DNA from 4 places in the Arthrobacter sp. 2RAF22 genome. Region 4 is predicted to be linked to each of the others. Evidence: riboswitches for the same ligand, from Rfam matches in the RefSeq annotation. Region 4 holds a riboswitch; each other region holds the start of a gene.
What was found. A riboswitch is a leader RNA that binds a small molecule or an ion and turns the genes downstream of it on or off. The one in region 4 is predicted to bind S-adenosylmethionine.
Positions count from the first base shown of each region.

Region 1: it holds a riboswitch for S-adenosylmethionine, as region 4 does, so the genes downstream of both, AB4068_RS06495 (DUF1737 domain-containing protein) here and AB4068_RS00725 (aminotransferase class V-fold PLP-dependent enzyme) in region 4, are expected to answer to the same signal.
Region 2: it holds a riboswitch for S-adenosylmethionine, as region 4 does, so the genes downstream of both, AB4068_RS10475 (hypothetical protein) here and AB4068_RS00725 (aminotransferase class V-fold PLP-dependent enzyme) in region 4, are expected to answer to the same signal.
Region 3: it holds a riboswitch for S-adenosylmethionine, as region 4 does, so the genes downstream of both, metX (homoserine O-acetyltransferase MetX) here and AB4068_RS00725 (aminotransferase class V-fold PLP-dependent enzyme) in region 4, are expected to answer to the same signal.

Region 1 covers NZ_JBFRGL010000005.1:67,235-70,751, reverse strand. The annotation lists gene AB4068_RS06510 (glutamate--cysteine ligase 2) at 1-469, shown strand, start outside; gene AB4068_RS06505 (O-succinylhomoserine sulfhydrylase) at 466-1,674, opposite strand; gene AB4068_RS06500 (rhodanese-like domain-containing protein) at 1,675-2,085, opposite strand; gene AB4068_RS06495 (DUF1737 domain-containing protein) at 2,082-2,339, opposite strand; SAM riboswitch class IV at 2,350-2,462, opposite strand; gene AB4068_RS06490 (hypothetical protein) at 2,567-2,926, opposite strand; gene AB4068_RS06485 (Lrp/AsnC family transcriptional regulator) at 2,982-3,413, shown strand.
Region 2 covers NZ_JBFRGL010000011.1:62,202-65,718, reverse strand. The annotation lists gene AB4068_RS10485 (VIT1/CCC1 transporter family protein) at 1-886, opposite strand, end outside; gene AB4068_RS10480 (hypothetical protein) at 1,154-1,342, shown strand; gene AB4068_RS10475 (hypothetical protein) at 1,368-1,688, opposite strand; SAM riboswitch class IV at 1,703-1,822, opposite strand; gene AB4068_RS10470 (sodium:solute symporter) at 1,904-3,436, opposite strand.
Region 3 covers NZ_JBFRGL010000014.1:16,792-20,308, forward strand. The annotation lists gene AB4068_RS11755 (SGNH/GDSL hydrolase family protein) at 1-439, shown strand, start outside; gene AB4068_RS11760 (hypothetical protein) at 505-924, shown strand; gene metX (homoserine O-acetyltransferase MetX) at 926-2,047, opposite strand; SAM riboswitch class IV at 2,061-2,176, opposite strand; gene AB4068_RS11770 (S8 family peptidase) at 2,392-3,517, shown strand, end outside.
Region 4 covers NZ_JBFRGL010000001.1:151,846-155,362, forward strand. The annotation lists gene rsgA (ribosome small subunit-dependent GTPase A) at 1-337, shown strand, start outside; gene hisN (histidinol-phosphatase) at 397-1,209, shown strand; SAM riboswitch class IV at 1,370-1,482, shown strand; gene AB4068_RS00725 (aminotransferase class V-fold PLP-dependent enzyme) at 1,518-2,930, shown strand; gene AB4068_RS00730 (class I SAM-dependent methyltransferase) at 2,982-3,517, shown strand, end outside.

The sequences.
Region 1 (3,517 bases), on a different contig from region 4:
GGTGCTCGTCAGGGCACTGGTTGAGACTTCTGTTCGTGAATACCATGCCGGAATAGAGCCCGCTGCCGTGCCCACTGCGCTTTTGCGGATGGCGTCCTGGCAAGCAAGCAACTTCGGACTGCGTACCGAACTGCTGGACTTCGGAACCTTTCGCCCGGAACCCGCCGCCGACGTCGTCTGGTCGTTGGTGGAATACTTGGAACCCGTGCTCGCCGAACAGGGTGAATTCGACTTGGTCCAAACCGGCGTGGCAGCCATCTTGAGCCGTGGCAACGGCGCTATCGAACAGCGTGGTGTTGCCGGGCGCTGGAGCGAGAGCAACGGGAGCGCGCCCGACGCCGCCGGGCTGGCCGCCGTCGTCGAGCACGCCGTCCAGATCACGATGCGCTCAGAGAGGGACGAGAGCGACACCAAGCCGCAACCCGTCCTCACCTGGGTGCGCCAGGACTGGCGCGAAGCGCCCGGCTAGACCTGCTTGAGGGCCGGCTCGAGGTCCCCGATGAGATCGTCCACATCCTCCAGCCCCACCGAAAGCCGCACGACGCCGTCGCTCAGGCCAATTGCCGCGCGGCCTTCCGGACCCATGGCACGGTGCGTGGTGGTGGCGGGATGGGTGATGAGGGACTTGGAGTCGCCGAGGTTGTTCGAGATGTCGATGACGGCGAGCCCGTCCAGCAGCGCGAAAGCGGCCTCCTTCGCCGATCGCCCCGCGGAGGGGAGCAGCTCGAAGGTGAGCACAGTTCCGCCGGCCTTCATTTGCTTTGCGGCGAGCTCGAACTGCGGGTGCGACTTCAGCAGCGGGTACTTGACCCAGCTGATGGCCGGCTGTTCCTCGAGCCACTCGGCGATCCGCATCGCAGACGCCGAGGAGTGGTTGACACGCAGCGCCATCGTCTCCAGGCCCTTGGTCAGGACCCAGGCGTTGAACGCGGAAAGCGACGGACCGGTGTGCCGCATGAGCTGCTTGACGGGACCGTCGATGAACTCCTTGGTGCCCAGGATCGCTCCGCCGAGGACCCGGCCCTGGCCGTCGATGTGCTTGGTGCCCGAGTAGACAATCACGTCTGCTCCGAGATCGCCGCAGCGCTGCAGGAGGGGAGTGGCGAAGACGTTGTCGACGACCACCGTGGCGCCGGCCGCGTGGGCCAGCTCGCTCACCGCGGCGATGTCCACGATTTCCTGCATGGGGTTCGACGGCGACTCGAAGAACACTGCCGTTGTCGGCTCGGACAGAGCGGCACGCCACTGGTCCAAGTCAGGCCCGTCGACGAAGACGGTCTCGACGCCCCAGCGCGGCAGGATCTCATTGAGGATGACGAAACAGGAGCCGAAGAGCGAGCGGGCGGCAACTACTCGGTCACCGGCAGCAAGCAACGCACCGAGGGCGGTGAAGACAGCGGACATGCCCGACGCCGTCGCGAAGCACGCTTCGGTGCCTTCGAGCAGGCGGAGGCGCTCCTGGAAGGTAGCTACGGAGGGGTTGCCGTAACGGGAGTAGACGAAGCGTTCGTCCTCGCCCGTAAATGCTCGCTCGGCGGCTGCGGCGGACTCGTAGACGAAGCCGGAGTTCAGGAAGACGGCCTCGGACGTTTCCTGGAAGTTGGTACGGTCAAGACCGCCGCGGACGGCCTGGGTGTCAGGGCTCCAGCTGGCGGCGTCAGGGTTGAAGGTCACTTAGATGTTCCCCAGGTTCGTCGGAAGTCCACGGTTTTTCCAGCCGTTCACGGTTCGCTCGCCGTAGCGGTCCGGCTCGCCCTCAAAGCCCTCGAGGACGTTGTAGGAGGTGTAGCCGGCCTGGGTGGCGGCAATCGCGGCGGCGATGGAGCGCTGTCCGGAGCGGCAGAGGAAAACCAGTTCGGTGCCGTCCGCCTCCGGGGCCTGCTGCGTCAACTCTTCGATGAAACGGGTGTTGGGGATGCCTCCGGCCAGGTTCCACTGGATAAACAGGGGATCGTTCTCGGTGGCTTTGGTGTCCGGGATGCCGATGTGTGCCCACTCGCCTTCGGTGCGGACGTCCACCAGGATGGCGCCCTGCTCAAGCTTGGCCCAGGCGTCGTGCGGGCTGAGGTCGCCTGCGTAGCTCATGCGTGGCCCTCGCCGTCGAACTCTTCATCAAGCTGATCCACCGCATTGGCAACGGCGGCATCCGCGCTCGCGATTGCCGCGGGCAGGACGATGGCCTGTGCCACGATTACGTCCGTGCCGTTGAAGGTCGCGGCCGGGCTGCCGTGCAACACGTATCCCTCCGCGAGAGCGGTGGAGATCCGCTCGCAGAATTCCTTGGTGTCAGGGCCCGTGATGAGACGGTACGAGAGTTTTTCTTCGGTGGGTTCAGGCATTGGTGCTCCTCAGTCACGCTTGCAGTTCGAAAGTGTCGATACGCCGAGTAGTCACCTGAGGCACCCCGCCGGAGAGAGGGTTGCCGACCAGCAAGTCAGGGCTTCACGCTGGTGCTCATTACTCAAGAAGAAAAATAACATCCACGACGGCGGCCTGCATCACCGGCCGTCGTCATGTTCCGTAACCGGACGGCAGCCAGGCTGGCGAGGGCTGGGGTGCCAGCGTCCTAGGACTCGGTTTCATTGGGCAGCGGTTCCAGGCTCGCCTGGATCCGGGGTGGAATGGCGTCGAACCGCGACGCTACTGCCGTAGGGGAGTGATGAAAAGTGGAACCTTGATGCTTCCGGATTTCCAGCAGTTCGTGGACGGATATCCCGGTGGCCGTGGCGAGTGCATGCAGCGAGAGGCTGTTGTGATGAGCCAAGGCAAAAACCACACCCGACAGGGCTTCGAAACCTTCTGTCTCGTAGATTTCTTTCACCAAGTTGGACATGCCATTTGCATCATCGATTGATCCCGCTGACGCACCAGTCGCCATGGCCGTCAGGGACCATGCAGCAGAGTCGGGGCTGATGTAGATGCTCATGTCGATACCCTACGGACTCAGGCCCGCTTGGGGAATGGGCGATACGTTTATCTTTATGGCAGCACTCACCGACCTTGACCGCCAGCTCCTCTCCGCTCTCCGGGAGGACGGCAGGGCCTCCGTGGCGAGCCTTGCGCGCAAGCTGGGCGTTGCTCGGGCCACCGTGAATAGCCGGCTTGAGCGTCTTGTCTCCTCGGGGACCAGCGTTGGCTTCACCGCGAGGGTGCGCGACGAGGTGGATCCACTTGCGATCCGGGCCATTGCGCTCATTGCCGTGGAGGGAAGGTCGGCGGACAAGGTCATTCGCCAACTCCGCGGACTTCCCGAGATTTGGGCGCTACACACCACGAACGGCGGTTGGGATCTCGTGGCCGAGTTGCGCACGGAAAGCCTCAGCGACTTTGACCAGGTGTTGGGCAGGATCCGCGGGATCGAGGGGATCGTCAATAGCGAGACGAGCCTGCTGCTCAGTTCCGTCCTGCGATAGTCGCTTTTATGACGGGCGCCTGCCGTTGATCATTGTGTGCATAAGCAGTCATCATTTTGTGCATGTTTTCAATGAAAAGTACATACTTTGGCAATTGTGGATGC
Region 2 (3,517 bases), on a different contig from region 4:
CTTCCACTTCGGGGTGCAGGGAGAGGCTGGGATCGCAATCGCAGCTGTAGACGCCCATGCGTTCAGCGGCCCGGTGTTCGGCGGCTTCGCGGGACATGCCCCGGGCCAGATACACGAGAACCAGCTCGTTGTGCTCGATGTCCAGGGCCGGGGCTGCGGTCAGCGTGGCCTGGGTGGGGCGGGTGGCCTTGAGGAGCTCGAGCTGCGAGCGGACAGAGACATATTCGCCGGCACCCATGGACAGCGCGCCTGCCAGCAGGCCTGCGATGCCGCTGAACAGGACCACAGTGGCGGGGACGCCGGTGGCCGCCATGCCCATCACGAGTGAGAGGTTGCTGACAAGGCCGTCGTTGGCGCCGAATACGGCCGCGCGGAAAGTGCCGGACAACCTGTTGCGGCCGCGCGTCGCCAGGCCGCGGACTACTTCCTCGTGGATCTGTTCGTCAGCCGCCATGGCGCGGGTCGCTGCTGGATCCTTCGCGTAAGGCGAGCGGCCTTCAGCCCTTTGGGCGAGGGCCAACACGAACACTGATCCAAAGTTCCGGGCGAGGAAGCCGAGCATTTGGCTTCGGATCGAGGCCGCCTTCGGCATGCCGGCATGTTCCCCGAGGAGCTTGAGCCAGTGTGCCTCGTGGCGGCCCTCGGCCTCTGCGAGTGCCAACAGGATTTCGCGTTCCTCGCCGTCGCGGCGCTGCGCCAGTTGGCGGTACACGGCGGCCTCGGCCCGCTCGTCCGCCAAGTACTGACGCCAGCGCTTGATGTCCGACGACGACGGGGGAGTCTTGGGGGCCGCTTCATCTTGCGATGGACTGCTTTGGTCCGAGGGATTGTCGGGATGCGCGTTGTCTGGATCTGTCGGGTTCTGTGGATCTGCGTGCGGGTGCACCGGGACTCCTGGGTTGCTGGGGCGGGCTTCATCGCCTCATTGCGGCTCCACTCTATCGCCAATTTCCGCGGTTTTTCGGCTGGCAATCCTCACTGGACATTTTAGGCGCGCCTCAAAAACGGGAGGCTCCCGGGAGGCCTTGACCGCGGCTGGGGGCAGTGCTGGGATGGATGGACAGGGTCCACGAATTGGCGGGGTAGCGTGGTGACCGGCTGCCTCATGTGCCTGTGCGATGGGCTCAGCGGCACGTCGAACGGAGGTTGCACCATGGACAGCACCGAAACCCACGCCCGTCACCCCGACCGTCCCACGGTCGAGGCCGATCCCGCCTACGACTACAGCGAAGACCTTGAGGTGGACGAGGACTGGGAGGAACAATCCGAGGTCCTCGACGACGACGAACGGGTGGTTCCGCTCGACGCAGAGGAACACCGCGAGGACGAAGAGTTCGAATAGCCCCGGGCTCGCTAAACCCTGGGCGCTAAAACGCGCTCAGGATGAAGTGCCTCTGCACGCCTGCCCGGTGCCCGGTTGCCGCCACCGTCAGGGTGAGTTTCCGTGTGGCGGGGAACCAGCGGGCGGGCTGGACCGCTTTTGAAAGGGCTTGGGTGATGAGCCGCGGCTCATGGTGCCAATAGCGTTCCAGGTTTCCGTCCACGACGAACGTGACGGAGCCTTGGGAGAGGTCGACGCCGGGAATCACCCGGACGAATTCGTCCACCCGGCGGGGACGGGGCGACAAGAGGGTGCTGGGCTGGGTGGTGCGGTCGGCTATGGCGGTGGCGCCGTTTTCGAAAGGCATGGCCTTCTCCTGTGGAGTTGCTCTTGCCCGTTCGGTTGTCTCTGGTCCGAGCCGGGCCGCTTCTTCATCCGAACCACCCGTGAACATGGGGTTGGCGTGTGGCAAGTCGGAGCTTGGCGCCACATCTCTTGAAGCTCTTCCTACTGTACATGCGACGGCGGCGCCGCACCCCGGAAAAAGGTGCGGCGCCGCCGTCGTACTTGACTCTGTGAAACTTAGTGGCTGGCCACCGGGTGGGCCTCCAGCGGGAGTTCCTCGGTGACTCCTCCGGCGACGCGACGGTCCCATGCTTCGCGGACCTGGGGCTCCGTGGGAGGCGTCAGCAGCGAGACCACGACGTACACCAGCAACGAGGCTCCGAGGCCCCAGTAGATGGGATCGTTGGCGTAGACGCCGTCTTCGCTGGGAATGATTCCCGTGGCATAGGCGATCAGCAGGGCCAGTGTGAGTACGGACCCCACGGCCATGGACCAGGCCGCGGCAATACCGGTGCCCCGCTTCCAGACCAGGCCACCCAGGATGGCAACCAGCAGGCCGCCCACCAGGATGTCGTAGGCGATGGTCAGGGCGACCACGACGTCTTGCGCCGCCATGGATATCAACACGGCCACGATGCCCAGTCCGAGGACCCAGTAGCGGTTGGCCTTGACGTCGTGCTCGGGGTTCTCGGTGTCGTCGGTGTTGATGGTCTTGCCGAACCAGCTGGCCACGAACGGGACCACGTCGGCGCGGGCAACGGTGGCCGCGGCGATGAGGGCTCCGGAAGCCGTGGACATCATGGCCGCGACCGCAGCGGCCATCACGAGGCCGCCGATGCCGATCGGCAGGATGTGCGTTGCAACCTCGGCGTAGACGACGTCCTTGCCGAGGGCCTTCACGTCGATGTTGGGCAGTGCCACGCGGGCGGCAAGGCCGATCAATGCGCCGGCGACGCCGTACAGGACGCAGTAGATACCCGCGGTGGCACCGCCCCAACGGGCCACCTTGGGAGTCTTGGCGGTGAAGACGCGCTGCCAGATGTCCTGGCCGATCAGCAGGCCCAGGGTGTAGACCACGAAGTACGTGATGATGGTTTGTGCCCCGATGCCGTCCAACTGGAAGAAGCTGGCGTCAACGCGGGCACGGATGCCATCGAAGCCGCCTGCGGCGTTCAGGACGAACGGGAGCATGAGGAAGAAGATGCCCACGGTCTTGATGATGAACTGCACCTGGTCGGCGAGGGTGATGGACCACATGCCGCCGATCGTTGAGTAGACCAGGACGATTGCGCCGCCGACGGCGATGGCGAGCCAGCGCTCCCAGCCGAAGAGTACAACGAAGATGGTGGCGTAGGCGCCCGTGGACGTGGCGCACAGCATCAGGGTGTAGGCGAGCATGACGATGCCGGAAGTCTGTGTGGCGCGCTGTCCGTAACGCAGGCTCAGCATCTGGGAGACCGTGTAGATCTTCAGCCGCTGGATGGTGCCGGCGAAAAGCAGGCTCAGGAGGAGCACGCCCGAACCGATCGCGACAACCAGCCACATGCCGGAGACGCCGAACTTGTAGCCGAGGCCGACGCCGCCAACCGTCGATGCGCCGCCGAGGACGACTGCGGCCATGGTGCCGGTGTAGAGCATCGGACCGAGGCGGCGTCCTGCCACGAGGAAGTCGCTGTTGTTCTTGGTGCGCGACTTGCCCCACCAGCCGAAGGCCAGCATGGCGAGCAAATACACCACCACGATCGCAATATTGATGAACGAAGAGTCCACGGTTGGCTCCTGAAAGTGATGCGCAGAGCCCTTGGGGATTCCGACGCCGGTCCGCTGGGTTTCGTTGCGGGTTGCGGAAGG
Region 3 (3,517 bases), on a different contig from region 4:
CAACGGTCCGGACACCGCGTCATCGGTCCTCGGCCGGATCCGCGGCAAAGTGGCCATCTACAACGAAAACCTCCGCACGGTGGCCGCCCGCCACGATGCCGTGATCGCCGATATGTGGTCCCTGCGGCAACTCTCCAACTCCCAGATGTGGGACGAAGACCGCCTGCACTTCTCGCCGCTCGGCCATCACACCATCGCGGCGATGGTCCTCGATTCACTCAATGTGCCCCACAACCTCGAGCCGCTGTTCCCCAAGCCGCTCCCCCAGCGCAGCTGGCGCGAGGCCCGCTCGGGCGACCTCGTATGGGCCCGGGAGTATTTTGTCCCGTGGGTCATCCGCCGGATCCGGCACCGCTCCTCCGGCGACGGCATCCTGCCGAAACGCCCGACGCCGGGACCCGTCTTCGGTCCTGCCGACACCATCCTGCCCCGGAGCTGAACGGGAGCCGTGTGGGTCACAGGGAGCGGGGCTAAGCTGGTGAAAGACTAGGGAGGCCCTCCACCGTGAACAATGTGATCTTCTGGATCATCGTCTGCTCTTGGCTGATTCCCATGGGGATCCGCATGTACAACCGATCGCGCCAGCGCAGGCTACGGGACTTCCCTCCGCAGGATTACCCCGGGCAGCCCTATCCTCCGCAGGATTACCCCGGGCAGCCCTATCCTCCACAGCACTACCCCGTCGGATACCCGGAGCAACCCCCGGTCATCTTCCCGGCTGAGCCGCAACCCCCGGTGGGAATGCCCGGACCTCAGGCCGCTCCGCCGTCGTCTACTCCGCAAGCGAACAGCGCGCCCCAGCCGGACAGCGCGCCGCAAGGCTACCGGGCACGGAAACTGGCCGAACTCGACCAGGAGTACAGCGACGGGAAAATTGCCATGGAGGACTACATGAAGCTCCGCCAGGAGATCATGAACGGCTGATTCAGCCGAAGAACGCCTCCCGCAGCTGGGGGCCGAGCTGGCCGATCTCGGTGAGGAAACCGTCGTGCCCGATGGGCGCCTCGATCACATGAACGGGGACTTCTCCGGGCAAGGCCTTGGCCAGCTCGTGCGATTGTTCCGGGAAATAGAGCCGGTCCGAGTCCACCGAGGCAACGAAGAACTTCGCCGTGGCCACGGACAGCGCGTCCTCCAATGAGCCCCGGCCGCGAGTGATGTCGTGGCTCATGAGCGCCTCAGTGATGGCGATGTAGCTGTTGGCGTCGAAGCGCTGGACCAGCTTTCGTCCCTGGTGGTCGAGGTAGCTCTCCACCTGGTAGCGGCCCCGGTCCCCTAAGGCCGCAGCCTGCAGGGGCGCCTCGCCGCCTTGGGCGTTCCTGCCGAAGCGGAAGTCCAGTTCATCCGCCGAACGGTAGGTGATGTGGGCGATCCGCCGGGCAAGGGCCAGCCCCGCCTCGGGCGCTGCCTGGCCGTAGTAGTCGCCGCCCTTGAAGTCGGCGTCCTGCCGGATGGCGAGAGTCTGGGCCTGCGCGAACGCAATCTGTTCGGCAGTGCTGTACGCCCCGATCGAAATCACGGCACATCGCTTGACGCGGTCCGGATAGCTGACGGCCCATTCCAGTGCGCGGGCACCGCCCATGGACCCTCCCACCACGGTATGCCAGCTGTGGATCCCCAAGGCGTCGGCCAGCCGGGCTTCGGCTATGGTGCTGTCCCGCAGGGTGACGAGCGGGAAGCGGGAGCCCCACGGCTTGCCGTCAGGAGCGCTCGACGACGGCCCGGTGCTGCCGTAGCAGCCTCCCACGATGTTGACGGAGACCACGAAGTAGCGGTCCGTGTCGATGGTGGCGCCGGGACCAACGAGTTGCTCCCACCAGCCTTCTTCATCGCTCTCGCCACGGGCCACATGGGTGCTGCCGGTCAGTGCATGCTCCACGAGGACGGCGTTGGAAGCGTCGGCGTTGAGCCGGCCCCATGTCTCGTACGCAAGGACGACCTCAGGGAGGAAACCCCCGGCCTCCAGTTCGAGCCCTCCTACGGAAACATACTTGAGGGTTCCGTCCTGGGTACCGGAAAGGGGTATGGCTGTTGCAGCAATTGTCATTCGTCGACACCTCACATCGCGCTTGCCCGCCGCCAACACAGCGAAGGGCCAGGTCTTCACCCGGGGCACCCCGCCGCGAAAGGAGGGTTGCCGGCCAGCAAGCCGGGGCTGTCGCTGGCACTCATGACCTATGGGAAGAGTCTAGGAAAACCGGACCCCTTCTGACGAAGATTATGACAGCTTTGTGACACTTGGCCGCGTTTTGTTCACGAAGCCGGGGTTGTGGATGTCTGAAATTGAAGAGACGGGTGATGCCTGTGTGACTGGAGATAGAATTGGGCGCAGCAGTCTGCATCCTTCGGATGTCTCCGCCGCCACTGTGCGTCACAGGAAGATTGAAGCTCGTGAAAAAGCCATCCGGCGTCGTTCCAATAGCCCTGTTCTTGCTGGTATCAGGTTTCACCGTGGGAGTGCCGCTGCCGGCGCACGCCGACACGACTCCGGCAGCAGGCGAAGACAGATACGTGGTCCACTACGCCGAAGGCACCGACGTTGACGGGAAGACCGCGGAGCTGCGCTCGCAGGGAGTCTCGGTGGACAAGACGTTCACGCATGCCGTGAAGGCCGCGGTCGTCACGGCGACGCCAGCGAAGGCCGCTGCGTTGGCGAAGTCGAGCCGGGTTGTGTCCGTGGACCGGGATATGCCGGTGCGGATTTCAGACACTCAAGCACCGGCACCCTGGAACCTTGACCGGACCGACCAGAGATCCCTGCCCTTGTCTGGGAGCTACACGCCGCCTTCGAGCGGCGCCGGGGTACCGATCTACGTGGTGGACACCGGCGTGTTGGCCACCCACCAAGACTTCGGCGGACGCGTGACGGTCGGATATAACGCCGTCGGCATTGGAAGCAACAACGGCGTGGACGACGGCAAGGGAACCACAGACTGCAACGGCCACGGCACGCACGTCTCGGGAATCGCAGCAGGAGCCACCTTTGGGATGGCCAAAGCGGCAACGATCGTGCCCGTACGAGCGCTCAACTGCGCCGGGGGCGGATCGTCACTCGATGTCATTGCCGCTCTCGACTGGATCGTTCAGCATCACCAAGCCGGTCAACCCGCTGTCGCCAACCTTAGCCTTAGCCTCCTGACCGGTACGGACCAGAGCCTGGACGCCGCCGTCCAAGGCGCGATTGACAGCGGGATCACGGTAACCTTGGCTGCAGGAAATAGCAGCGTCGACGCGTGCACACGCTCCCCTGGCCGAGTGCCCGCAGCCCTCACCGTGGCTGCTAGCGACCCGAACGACAGCCAAGCAGGGTTCTCCAACTACGGTCCCTGCGTCGACCTGTACGCACCAGGGGTCCAGATCACCTCCGACTGGGCGACCTCGAATACTGCGACCAATGTCCTCAGCGGAACTTCAATGGCCTCGCCCCACGTCGCAGGAGCGGCCGCGATGCTCCTCGCCATGCATCCCTCGTGGAGCCCCGCGCAGGTCTCGGCAACGTTGACCGTCGGCGCAACAG
Region 4 (3,517 bases):
ACGCCACACCTCGTCCTCTGCCCTCGCACTGAAGCTCAGCGACGCCCCTGGCGGAAGCTGGATCATCGATACGCCCGGCATCCGTTCTTTCGGCCTCGCCCACGTGAACCCGGACCGCATCCTGCACGCCTTCCCGGACCTGGAGCCGGGGACGGAAAGGTGCGAGCGTGGTTGCAAGCACGATGCCTCCGCCGTTCGATGCGGGCTGGATTCCTGGGTCGCCGAAGGCCACGCGGGCGAGGCCGGCCCCGCCCGCCTTGCATCGCTCCGCAGGCTCCTTGGTGCGGACCCGCGCATGGAAGCCCAAGAGGCCAAGGAACTGGGTACGGTCAACTAACTCAGCGCATGCCGTCCTACCTCCCCGGCTCACCGGCGAATAGACGGTAGTTTGGAACCATGACCCAACCCGATTCGAGCTACAACGACGACCTACGGCTGGCCCATGTGCTGGCCGATTCCGTCGATTCCCTGACAATGGAGCGGTTCAAGGCGCTGGACCTCCAGGTGGAGACCAAACCCGACCTGAGCCCAGTCACCGATGCCGACAAAGCCGCCGAGGAAGCAATCCGTGGGCAGCTCTCCCGCTCCCGGCCCCGCGACGCCGTCCTCGGCGAAGAATTCGGCAGCACGGGCCACGGCTCCAGGCGTTGGATCATCGATCCCATCGATGGGACCAAGAACTTCGTGCGCGGCGTACCCGTCTGGGCTACGCTCATCGCCCTCGTGGACGAGGGCGAAGTAGTAGTGGGGCTCGTGAGCGCTCCGGCGCTCGGCAAGCGTTGGTGGGCGGCCAAGGGCTCCGGCGCCTACATGGGCCGGTCGCTGGCCGCCGCCACCCGGTTGAAAGTTTCCAACGTGTCCCGGCTCGAAGACGCCTCGCTTTCCTACTCCGAGCTTTCCGAGTGGAAGCAGCACGGGAAGCTGGACAACTTCCTGGGCCTCGAGAACGATGTCTGGCGCAGCCGTGCGTACGGCGATTTCTGGTCCTACTGTCTCGTTGCCGAGGGCGCCGTGGACATCGCCGCCGAACCGGAACTCCAGGTCTACGACATGGCCGCCTTGGTGCCGATCGTCACCGAGGCCGGCGGACGCTTCACATCCCTGGATGGCGCGGACGGCCCCTTCGGCGGAAACGCCGTCGCCACTAACTCGATCCTCCATTCCGAGGTCCTCAAGAGGCTCAACCCCGAACTCGACGACCTTCTGTAGCCCCTCCTGTTCACTGAATAAACGACGGCGGACGCCCCCTTTTAGGGGCGTCCGCTGCTTTTTCTTCGGCTGAAGGCACATTTTTCGGGCGGTGTAACAATCCGCTTAACAATCGCGGTCACATTGGAACCCGCCTCGCCGGTGTCCTACTCTCTTTACAGGTCACGAGTGCCAGCGCGAAACCCCGGTTTGCTGGCCGGCAACCCTCCATCGCGGCGGGGTGCCCCGGGTGACGACCCGGCCGGTCCGGAACGGATGCGGCAAGCGCGGACCCCCTGCACGCAGGGGTCCCTCTTGAGTGAGGTCCCATGAGCACAGCCACAATTACTTCTACGGCTCTTTCGCAGCACCACGAAACCGCACAGCAGCTGCCTCGGGCATCCCGCCCGCTGGCCGCGGTCACCGGCGCGGAGTTGCAGGCACCCCTGATCCAGGGCGGCCACATCCGCTACGCCAACCTTGACTACGGCGCATCCGCACCTGCCCTGACGGTTGTTTCCGCGTACCTCAACGAGATCCTGCCGTACTACGCGAGTGTGCACCGCGGCGCAGGCTACGCCTCCCAAATCAGCACCTCCGTCTACGAAAACGCCCGCAACATCGTCCGTGACTTTGTTGGCGGACGGCCGGACGATTCCGTCATTTTCACGCGCAACACCACCGATTCCCTCAATCTCCTGGCCGGCTGCCTGCCGGTCACAGACGGCAAGCACACCGACGAAGTCCTTTACCTGGACATCGAGCACCACGCAAACCTGCTGCCGTGGCAAGGCGTCCCCCACCGAAGCATTGTTGCCGCGGAAACCTTGTCGGAGACCGTAGCCAATGTCCGCACAGCCCTCTCCCATGGTGGCGTCAGCCTCCTGGCTGTCACCGGCGCGTCGAATGTGACCGGCGAAATCCTGCCCATCAAGGAACTAGCTGCCTTGGCCCACGAATTCGGGGCGCGGATTGTGGTGGACGCGGCGCAACTTGCCCCGCATCGCCGCATCAACATCGCCGCCGCGGATGTCGACTACTTGGTTTTCTCGGGGCACAAGCTTTATGCCCCGTTCGGCGCGGGGGTCCTGGTGGGCCGTCCCGACTGGCTCGACGCCGGCACGCCGCACCTGGCAGGAGGCGGCGCCGTCCGGGAGGCACGCCTCGATTCCGTCAGCTGGGCCACGGGACCGGCCAGGCACGAAGGCGGCTCGCCGAACGTTCTCGGTGCGGCCACCCTCGCCCGGGCCACACAAGTCATCGCCAGCCTCGACCACGACGAATGGCACGCCCACGAGGCCGCCATCCGCTCGCACCTGGTCGAAGGCCTCAAGGAAATCGACGGCGTGACCGTGCACCAGATCTTCAGCGACACCGATCCCGAGGACACCATCGGCGTCGTGAACTTCTCGCTCCAGGGCTACGACGCCGGACTTGTGGCGGCCTATCTTGCGGCCGAGCACGGCATTGGCCTGCGCGACGGGCGCTTTTGCGCCCACCCGCTGCTCAAGCGCCTCGGTCTTCCCTCCGGATCCCTCCGGGCCAGTTTCGGCGTAGGATCGCGTTTGGAAGACGCCACTCGGCTCATCGCGGGCATCCAGGCGCTCAAGAGCAATGGCCTCGGTTGGGACTACGTGGTGGACGCCGGCCGTTGGGTGCCCGCGAACGATCACCGCAGCTACCCGGAATGGGCTCCCAACACTCCCGGGACCGCGGGCGCAGCTCCGTGCAGCACCGACTGATTGCGGTAGATTCGTAGGGTATTTTTTCCTGTCCTACGAAGGAGTTTCCGCGTGGCCCCGCGACCCAAAGGCACGTCAGCCGGCCCCAAGCTCTATGAGGAACGGCGCCTTGAACTCGGTCAGAGTTTCCAGGACGGCGGAGAGCACTATGACCGTGTCCGGCCCGGATACCCCGCGGATTCAGCTGACTGGCTGCTGCCGGAAGGCGCGCGGGACGCGGCAGACATCGGCGCGGGCACCGGAAAGTTCACAGCGCTCCTCGTCGAGCGCGGGCTGGCGGTGTCCGCAGTGGACCCCTCCACGGACATGCTCACGCAACTGCGCAAAACGTATCCACAAGTGATCGCCCTGGAGGGCACGGCCGAGGCAACTGGACTCGCGGACTCAGCATTCGACGTCGTCAGCGTTGCCCAGGCATGGCACTGGTGCGATCCCCTCGCCGCCAGCACCGAGATCGCCCGGATCCTTCGGCCCCAGGGTGTGATCGGCTTGATCTGGAACCAGCTGGACACGTCGGTGCTCTGGGTCCATCGTTTGTCTCGCATCATGCATGCCGGCGATGTCCACAAACCGGACTTCCGGCCTGT